DNA from 3 places in the Rhizobium sp. NZLR1 genome. Region 3 is predicted to be linked to each of the others. Evidence: predicted binding sites of a transcription regulator. Region 3 holds the regulator's gene; each other region holds the start of a gene.
The links. The regulator PhoB, encoded in region 3, activates phosphate uptake and scavenging genes when phosphate is short. The targets are predictions, from matches to a motif close to TGTCATNNANCTGTCAT.

Region 1 (3,272 bases), 380 kb from region 3:
GCCCATTGGGAGCGCGTCGGCATCTATCTCAGCCAATGGGTGAGCTACGACGTTCAGCCGGAATTCCGCATCGGGGATGACGGTTCGATCGATATCCGCTATCCACGCTTCTCGCCTCTCGGCGACAATCCGCATCCGGACTGGTTGGTCAACAATCCCGATGGCAGCATCACGGTTTCGATCAGCGGCACCAGCCGCACCGTCACCGTCTCGAAGAGCGAGACGATCGTCACCGCGCATGGCATCAGCGTTCCCGTCGAGGTTTCGAGCGGTGCGCCGAAAGTTGTCGGGCCGGTGCCCGGCTGGATGACCGTCTATGACGACAATGTGCTCGCCGATCTCGGCTTTGCCGGCGACGTCAGCATTTCCGTCGACCGGGTGAAGATCCGCAAGCGTTTCATCGGCTGGGCGAATTTCATCTTCGACACGCAATCGTCCTTCTTCGACAAGCCGGTCGGCGAGGTCGTCAGTCTCATCGTTTCCGGCCCGCGCATCAAGCCCGACCAGTCCAACCTGGCGCTCGCCTTCGACGACATTTGGAACAACAGCGAATGGCAGCACGGCGATGTCTGGACCAAGCTTTTCCAGACGATCGTCATGGCATTCCTCGGAACGCTGCTCGGCTCGCTCACAGCCTTCCCGCTGGCCTTCCTGGCGGCGCGCAACATCACGCCGAACCGGCTGCTCAATCAGATCCTGAAGCGCTTTTTCGATTTCCTGCGCTCGGTCGACATGCTGATCTGGGCGCTGTTCCTGACGCGCGCCTTCGGGCCTGGCCCGCTTGCCGGCAGCGGCGCGATCTTCCTCACCGAGACCGGCACGCTCGGCAAGCTCTATTCCGAAGGGCTGGAGAATATCGACAACAAGCCACGGGAAGGCATCAAATCGACCGGCGCTCAGACCGTGCTCGTCCATCGTTACGGCATTATGCCGCAGATCGTTCCCGTCATCGTCAGCCAGACGCTCTACCAATGGGAATCGAACGTGCGCGGCGCGACCATCATCGGCGCCGTCGGCGCGGGCGGCATCGGCCTCAAATTGTGGGAGGCCATGCGCACCAACGCCAACTGGGAAAACGTCGCCTACATGGTCATCCTGATCCTGATCGTTGTGTTCATTTTCGACGCCGCCTCGAACGCGCTGCGCCACCGGCTGATGGGCACGAAAACCCACTGATATATCCGCTCCAAAGGCCGTGGCGGCGCTGCCGCCATCATCATTCTGTCACGGAAATCTTTTAGCCGGGAGCCTGCTTGCGGTTCGCCGCCAAATCACTGCACATTGCGCTCCCCCGTTTCGATGATCCTCAGGATAAAAGCCTTGCGCTATGCTCTCTATTTCTCGCCGCCGAAGGACGATCCCCTGACCGGCGAGGCGTCGCTCTGGCTCGGCCGCGATGCGTTCACCGGCGAGACCTATTCTGCGTCAGAACATGAGAGACTGGGTGCGGCGGAGCAGTTCGAGCTGACCGCGGATCCTCGCCGCTACGGCTTTCACGCGACGATCAAGGCACCGTTTTCGCTCGCCGCCTCGGTCACCGAGAAGGATCTCATGGCCGTTGCCGAGGATTTTGCCGCGCGCACTGAAGCTTTCGAGATTCCTGAACTCGTGCTGGGCCAGCTCGGTCGTTTTTTTGCCCTCGTTCCCGGTTCTCTTCATCAACCTCTTCAGGATTTCGCCGCGAAGGTGGTAAGGTCCTTCGAACCGTTCCGCGCAACGCTTTCCGAGGCCGATATGGCGCGGCGCAACCCGGAGAAGCTCAGCGACAGCCAGCGCACCCATCTGCAGCGCTGGGGTTATCCTTATGTGATGGAGGATTTCGGCTTCCACATGACACTCACCGGCCAGGTGCCCGAGACACGCGCCGCAGTGATGAAAGCGATCCTGACCGAGCGTTTTGCCGATTTCACCGGTCGGCCGCTTACGATTTCGGGCCTTGCCGTCTTCACCGAAGAAACGCGCGGCGCCCCGTTTAAAGTTCATTCCTGGCTGCCGCTTGCCGGCGCCAAAAGCTGAAAGACCAGACGAGATGAGCAAAGAGACCGTGTTTTCCAACGCCCGCATCGTTCTTGAGGATGACATCCTCTCCGGATCGATTCTCATTCGCGACGGCAAGATCGCCGACATTTCCGAAGGCAACTCGGTAGCCGGCGAAGATTTCGAGGGCGACTACGTCATTCCCGGCCTCGTCGAGCTGCATACCGATCATCTTGAAGGCCATTATCAGCCGCGTCCCGGCATTCGCTGGAACAAGACCGCCGCAATCCAGGCGCATGATGCCCAGATCGTCACTTCAGGCATCACCACGGTGTTCGACTGCCTGCGCATGGGCGCGGACGAGGACGGCGGCTTCGAACATGGCGAGATGCGCGAGATGGCCGACGCCATCCAGTCGGCGGAGAAGGAAGGCCGGCTGCGCGCCGAGCACCTGATCCACCTGCGCTGCGAGGTCTCGGCCGACAATGTGCTCGAACATTTCGCCGATTTCGAAAACGATCGGCATGTGCGGCTGGTCTCGCTGATGGATCATGCGCCCGGCCAGCGTCAATTCCAGACGATGGATCAATATATCTTCTACTATCAGAAGAAGCGCGGCCTGAGCGACGAGGTCTTCGCGCGTTTCGTCGCCAAGCGCCAGGCGGAATCGGCGCGCAACTCGACGCCGCATCGCAACGCCATCGCCAAGGTCTGCGCCGAACGCGGCATCACCGTGGCAAGCCACGACGACGCGACGCTCTCCCATGTCGGCGAGGCGATCGACAACGGCGTGCGGCTTGCCGAATTCCCGACCAGCTTCGACGCAGCCCGCGCCTCGCACGGTCACGGCATGAGCGTGCTGATGGGCGCGCCGAACATCGTGCGCGGCAAATCCCATTCCGGCAATATCGCTGCCCGCGACCTTGCCGAGATGGGCGTGCTCGACGTGCTTTCCTCCGATTACGTGCCGCTCAGCCTGCTGCATGCACCCTTCATCCTCGCCGATGAAGTCGAGAGCATTACCCTGCCGAAGGCGATCGCCATGGTGACGTCGACGCCCGCCCGCACCGTCAGCCTCGACGATCGCGGCCGGATCGCCACCGGACTGCGCGCCGATCTCGTCCGCGTCCACCGTTCGCATGGCGTGCCGGTGACACGCTCCGTCTGGCGCCAGGGACGCCGTGTCGCATGAGCCCTTACGAACCCCATCCAGGAGCCGGAGCCGAGCGCGGCATCATGGTCGTCGTCGTCGGGCCGAGCGGCGCCGGCAAGGACACGCTGATGAACCTCGCCGC
Region 2 (3,272 bases), 1.0 Mb from region 3:
GGATGAGCGCGCGCAAGTGCGGATGCCAGTCCCGAGCAAGCTCCAGGCCCAATTCTCTCAATTGCTCTCCGCTCAGGCCGGCCGTATCCCGCGGGCAATTCTGCCGAGCGCCCCAGATGCCCCAGCCGATACTGTCCTCGTCGAGCGCTTCGACGAAATCCGGCCAGCGAGCGGCAAAATCAGGGTTGCTGCGGCTGTCGGCGAACTCGAGCGAGTGAATAATCGCGCCGAACCCCATCGGCGCCATAATCATCGACATGCCTTTCAGCATCTTGTCCGACAGCAGAGCTTTCGCCTCGACCGTCATAGGAATTTTGCCCCCGAGCGACACGATCCCCGTGTCTTCCAGACGCGCTTCCGGCAAGTATTGCCTGCGCACAGCAGAGTTCGTGCCGTCAGCGCCGACCAAAACATCTCCCGTCGCCAGACTTCCATCCTGAAAGCAAGCGGTGACGGACCCGTCGGCGTTACGTCCGTACCCCTGAAGCGCTTTGCCGAAGGAGACGTTGTCTTCAAGCCCCCTGAGCAGAACCCGCCTCAGCGTCTTTCGAACGACGTTCTTTTCACCGTCAAGAGTATTCGCAGCCGCATCACCGATGTCGAAGCTCAGCACCTCACCAAGCTGTTCCGTCAACATGTTGAAATAGCATGGCGACCTGGCGCATGTGGTAAGATAGAGGTCGTAGAGTTCGTTGGGTATACAGGCCTTTAGCGCTCGGCTCCCAGCCGGGCTGATACCGACGCGATAGCCGCCGGTGTCGGCGTTCGGTGCGATGTCGCGCTCATACACCGCAATGCAAACGCCAGCCTGTTTAAGCAGATGAGCGAGTGCCAAACCGCCAGTCCCGGCGCCGATAATCAAAACCTTCATGGTGCTAGTCCTTGTCGAGCTTGGAGTGGGTGGAGAACTCGACGGCAATCTGCCTGAGCCACTCGTCTGTCCAGGTGATGCGCCCGGCGCGCAGGTCCCCGATGACGCCATTGACCCAAGACAACTCGGTCGCGTGAAGCGCTCGGAGATATTCCATCTCAAGTAGGAAGAGCCTTGGTACGGCCTGCGCCTCCCGCAGGAGCCCGTCGATCCGCCGAAGTTCCGACTCGATGGCTTTTGCCCGGTGCTCAAGCAGACCCAACACATCGTTCGGCGTCAGCAGAGCAAGAAATGATACGGCTGCGGGGAATTCCGGATATTCCCGCGTCAAGGCCGACAACATCTCGCGGATCCATGCCAGCGCAACGTCGCGGCCCTTTTCGGTGATCTCGTATACGGTCCGCTCGGGACGCTTGTCATCCCGGACTGTTTTCTGCTGGGCAATCAATGCCTCGCGCTCGAGCCGATGGATGGTTTGATAAAGGCTCGCCCTCTGCGTGACGTTGATCACTTCATCCTTGCCGCGCTCCTTGATGAGCCGCTGCATTCGGTAAGGATGCAGCGGCTCTTCCATGAGCATTGCAAGGACAGCGAGCGCGACTGGTGAGCGTTTGATTAAGGTCATAGTCATAGTATTACTAGTTAAGTTATAACTAGTCAACTGGCTGTTGGACAGGGTACTCGGTTGGATCGGTGACCGTGAATTCATGGAGCGGCGCATCGGACCATTTCCAAAGCGCAAGTTTCCGCTTTAAGGTGAGTGTGCTCGAAATTTCATACGACTGTCACGAAGCGGTTCTATCCGCTGCGGTCTGTCAATCATCCGATGCGGTCAGGAGAAAGCCCATGTGGCTCAGCAATTTCACCCTCGTTCTCCCAAACGAGGTGGTGAGTGAAGGTTCCGTGCGTGTTGAGGACGGCGTCATTGCCGAGATCAGGCCGGAGCCGGTTGCCGGGGCGGCGATCGACGGCGGCGGTCGGCTGCTGATGCCGGGCTTCGTCGATCTGCACGGCGACATGATCGAGCGCGAGATCGCGCCGCGCCCGAACGCGACGATGCCGATCGATTTCGGCATTCATGAACTCGACAAGAAGCTTGCCGCCGCCGGTGTCACCACGGCCTTTGCCGCCGTCTCCTTCGCCACCGAAAGCGTCTATGGTCACGTCCGCTCGTTGGAGACGACCTCGGCGGTCATCGAAGGCATCAACCGCTTGCGCGACAATCTGCTGATCGATCACCGCGTTCACGCCCGCTACGAAATCACCAATGTCGGCGCCGCTCCGGCGCTCGAACGCCTGCTGAATGCCGACCAGATCGACATGGTTTCGCTGACCGACCACACGCCGGGCCAGGGCCAGTACAACAACCTGCAAAGCTACATCCTCAGCATTTCCGAGCGCCGCGCCGTCTCCGAGGAAATGGCAGCCGAGATCGTCGCCAAGCGCATCGCCATGCGCAACAATCCTGACATCGAGGCCAAGCTGAAGGAGATCGTCGCGCTGTCGCTGAAGCACAAGCTGTCGCTGGCCTCGCATGATGATGACAGCGTCGAAAAAGTCGCCGAGATGCACGACCTCGGCGTCACCATCAGCGAGTTTCCGGTGACGGCGCCCGCCGCAGAGGAGGCGCGCCGGCGCGGCCTCTGGACGCTGATGGGAGCGCCGAACGCGCTGCGCGGCCAGTCGATGTCGGGCAATCTCAGCGCCCTCGATGCCGCAAGGGCCGGTCTCCTCAGCGTCATCGCCGCCGACTATCACCCGGCCGCCTTCGTGCCGGGCATCTTCAAGCTCGCCGACATGGTGGAGGGTGGACTGCCGGCCGCCGTCGCCATGGCCACCGGCAATGCCGCCCGCTCCGCCGGCCTCCTGGATCGCGGCGAAATCGCCATCGGCCAGCGCGCCGATCTGGTCGTGGTTGAGCCAGGCGAGGTCCATCGCATCCGTGCGACGTTCCGCGCCGGCCGCTTCGTCTACAGCGACGGCACGCTGCATCCTATACATGCGCTGGCGGCATAGCTCAACTCCCTGCTGAGGTGCCTGGAACGTCTGCGAAGTCACGGTGCATCACTCGTCCAGTGAGCGCATAAATTTCACTTGCAATTGAAAATTCAATTTGTAATCTACGCTCGTCGACAACGGTTACCGCAATTGCAACTTCAGGGCGCTGGATTCCGTCCGGCGGGCCACTGGGCTGGGGAAATATGAATAGCTTTGGGACCGGCAAACGTTGAGTCCGAATGCCTCGATCGAGAGAGTCGACGCCGTCGACGATTCTGACTTGTCACACGGCATCACTATCCCAGCGCCAGCTGATGGGGATCTCGATATGATGAGCCAAGGTTTGGGTGAGCCATTGCCAAGTCCCGGTCGGACTGCACGATGGTGGCTCAGCGTACCATAC
Region 3 (3,272 bases):
AGCGCACCGCCATGTTCCACCTCGGCAATCTCGTCGAGGAGAACGACACCGACAAGATGTTCACCAATCCCGACGATCCGCGCACCCAGGACTACATCATGGGTCGCTTCGGTTGATTTTGGCGACACCAAGCCTTCCCGTTATTCGAGGATAAAGCCCCATGGCATCGACACATATTTTTTCTGCCTATGATGATGATCTGAAGTTCCTGTCCAGGCGGATTTCCGAAATGGGCGGCCTGGCCGAGCAGATGGTCAGCGAGGCCGTCCGGGCGCTCGTCAACGGCGATACCGCGCTGGCGCAGAAGGTCATCTCCGACGATGTGATCCTCGATCACGCCGAGCGAGAAATCGGCGACAAGGCGATCGTTACCATCGCCCGCCGTCAACCGATGGCCTCGGACCTGCGCGAAATCATGGGTTCGATCCGCATCGCCGCCGATCTCGAACGCGTCGGCGACCTCGGCAAGAACACCGCCAAGCGCGTCATCGCCGTGCAGAGCACCGGCGTTCCGCGCAAGCTCGCCCGCGGTCTCGAGCATCTGTCCGAGCTGGCGCTCGTCCAGCTCAAGGAAGTGCTCGACGTCTACACGACGCGCTCTGCCGACAAGGCCAATGCGATCCGTGAACGCGACAACGAGATCGACGCGATGTACACCTCGTTGTTCCGCGAGCTGCTGACCTACATGATGGAAGATCCGCGCAACATCACCAGCTGCACGCATCTGCTCTTCTGCGCCAAGAACATCGAGCGCATCGGCGACCACGCCACCAACATCGCCGAGACGATCTATTACATGGCGACCGGCGCACAGCCGGAAGGTGACCGTCCGAAAGACGACAGCGCCAACACCGTCGGCGCGGTCACGGAATAAAGCCCATACTAGCCGTTGCGTGCGCGCCCATCCGGGCGCGCAAAGAGGTCGCAGCCACCTTTCTGAATTTGCGCAGGATGCATTGCTTAAATCACCCCGGTTTAAGGAACATGCGCGAGGAGACCGACAGGCATGATCCCGAGAGTTGCAGTTGTTGAAGACGAGGAAGCCTTGAGCGTGCTTCTTCGCTACAATCTCGAAGCGGAAGGCTTCGAGGTCGATACTATCCTTCGTGGCGACGAAGCCGAAATCAGGCTTCAGGAGCGCACGCCCGACCTGCTCATCCTCGATTGGATGCTGCCCGGCGTCTCCGGCATCGAACTCTGCCGGCGCCTGCGCATGCGGCCGGAAACCGAACGTCTGCCGATCATCATGCTGACGGCGCGCGGCGAAGAGAGCGAGCGCGTCCGCGGACTGTCGACCGGGGCCGACGATTACGTCGTCAAGCCGTTCTCGACCCCGGAGCTCGTTGCCCGCGTCAAGGCGATGCTACGCCGCGCCCGTCCCGAGGTGCTGTCGACGGTGCTGAAATGCGGCGATATCGAACTCGACCGCGAAACCCATCGCGTCCATCGCAAAAGCCGCGAAGTCCGCCTCGGCCCCACCGAATTCCGCCTGCTGGAATTCCTGATGTCGTCGCCGAGCCGAGTCTTCTCCCGCTCGCAGCTCCTCGACGGCGTCTGGGGCCACGATATCTATGTCGACGAACGCACCGTCGACGTCCATGTCGGCCGCCTGCGCAAGGCGCTGAACTTCTCCAACATGCAAGACGTCATCCGCACCGTCCGCGGCGCCGGCTATTCGATGGAAGCCTGAGGGGTTTCCGATAAAGTCGAGCAAGCTCTGCCCCTCACCCTAACCCGACCGGGGTCGAGCCACTCGTCTCGACCCCGGTCGGTGCCGGCAGGCGGATGAGCGACTATCTGGGCTGTCAAGTTGCATGTTCGAATTCTCTTCGCGCATCTCGTGCTTTTGCATTGAGAATGACCAGGAGTTTTCGGGCGAGCGCGATGCGGATGACCATTTTCGGTTTGCCCTGGCTTTGCAACCTTTGCTGGAATGCCGCCAGATGCGGATTGTGTCGGGCTGCGATGGCGCCAACCAGGAACAGAATGGCGCGTGGTCCGGAGCGCCCGCCGCGCACCGGCCGATGTCCGCTGCGTTTGCCGCTGTCGTTGGCAATCGGCGCAAGGCCGGCCAGCTTGGCGATCGCCTTGTTGGAGATCCGGCCGATCTCAGGCAATTCGGCCATCAGCCGGGCAACGGTACGGTTGGCCACGCCCTTGATCGAGCGAAAGGCCTGGTTGAGGCAGGCCCAGAGCGGATCGTCATCGATCATCGAGGCAATCTCGCCTTCGAGGGTGCGGCTCTGGCGCACCAGAAGCGCGATCACCTCGTTGAGGCTTGCCACGCTCTGATGATCGCGGGCCGCACTGCGGCGCTGCCTCTGGACGGTCAGGTCACTCGTGACCTGGGACAGCCGCGCCATCAGCGCCGACAGCCGCATCTGCGCGGCTTTCGGCGGCGGCAGGGCAGCCAGCCGCTTGGTTTCGGCATAATGGGCGATCATCGCCGCATCGATGCGGTCGGTCTTTTCCAGAAAGCCCATGGCTTCGGCAAACCGGCGCACATGGCGCGGATTAGCCAAGGCGCAGGCGATCCCCATCTCCCACAACAACAGGAAGGCCGTCCGCTCGTAACCGCCGGAAGCCTCCATGACGACGAGCTCGACATTCTCGGCCCGGCAAAGATCGGCCAGCGCGCCGATGCCGGTGGCGTCATTGCTGAAACGCTCAAACGTCCCGGACGGGCGGATAGACGCATCCAGCCAGTCCTTCGAAACATCCACTCCACATATAACTCTGTTCACGGTAACCTGCCTTGTGCGTGCGATTGGAACCAAGCGACTATTCGGTCGTACGTGACGATGACGAAGATCCCAGGCTCATCCACGGTTGTAACCAGAGGGGGAACGGGCGACTTCGTCACGCCTCTGGCCGGGTGGCCACCCGGCCAGAGGCTCAATCGCTTCCATCGCACAAAATCTCTAACGTGCAGATACAAGGGGCAGCCACACCCAACGTACTCACATAAAAAAACGGGCCTTCCAGCCCGTTTTTGCATGTCGACAATGTCACCCGTTCAGCTCGCCCGCGCTGCCGCCCGGCGGCGTTCGTTGACGGGCTGGTAGGCGAGTTTCTGGTGATAGCCGCAATAGGGTGAATTGTCGGGGGACTCGCAGCCGCAGAAGTGGAAGTCATCCTTCAGCGGATCGCCGACCGGCCACTTGCAAGTGCGTTCGGTCAGTTCCGTCAGGCCGAGGCGGCGGGAGATCGGCACGACCACGTTGCCTTTCGGCACGTATTCCATTTCCTCGACCGTTTCGATCTCGATCTCT

Region 1: a site for PhoB is predicted at 1,212-1,228, ahead of J3O30_RS00810 (DUF1045 domain-containing protein). Genes of this name have one in related genera too.
Region 2: a site for PhoB is predicted at 1,644-1,660, ahead of J3O30_RS08025 (alpha-D-ribose 1-methylphosphonate 5-triphosphate diphosphatase). Genes of this name have one in related genera too.

The regions. Positions count from the first base shown of each region.
Region 1 covers NZ_CP071632.1:173,418-176,689, reverse strand. The annotation lists gene phnE (phosphonate ABC transporter, permease protein PhnE) at 1-1,176, shown strand, start outside; gene J3O30_RS00810 (DUF1045 domain-containing protein) at 1,321-2,016, shown strand; gene J3O30_RS00805 (alpha-D-ribose 1-methylphosphonate 5-triphosphate diphosphatase) at 2,030-3,169, shown strand; gene phnN (phosphonate metabolism protein/1,5-bisphosphokinase (PRPP-forming) PhnN) at 3,166-3,272, shown strand, end outside.
Region 2 covers NZ_CP071632.1:1,601,562-1,604,833, forward strand. The annotation lists gene J3O30_RS08015 (NAD(P)/FAD-dependent oxidoreductase) at 1-871, opposite strand, end outside; gene J3O30_RS08020 (helix-turn-helix transcriptional regulator) at 876-1,445, opposite strand; gene J3O30_RS08025 (alpha-D-ribose 1-methylphosphonate 5-triphosphate diphosphatase) at 1,718-2,887, shown strand.
Region 3 covers NZ_CP071632.1:554,708-557,979, forward strand. The annotation lists gene pstB (phosphate ABC transporter ATP-binding protein PstB) at 1-116, shown strand, start outside; gene phoU (phosphate signaling complex protein PhoU) at 161-874, shown strand; gene phoB (phosphate regulon transcriptional regulator PhoB) at 1,007-1,690, shown strand; gene J3O30_RS02790 (IS110 family transposase) at 1,806-2,744, opposite strand; gene J3O30_RS02795 (GcrA family cell cycle regulator) at 3,017-3,272, opposite strand, start outside.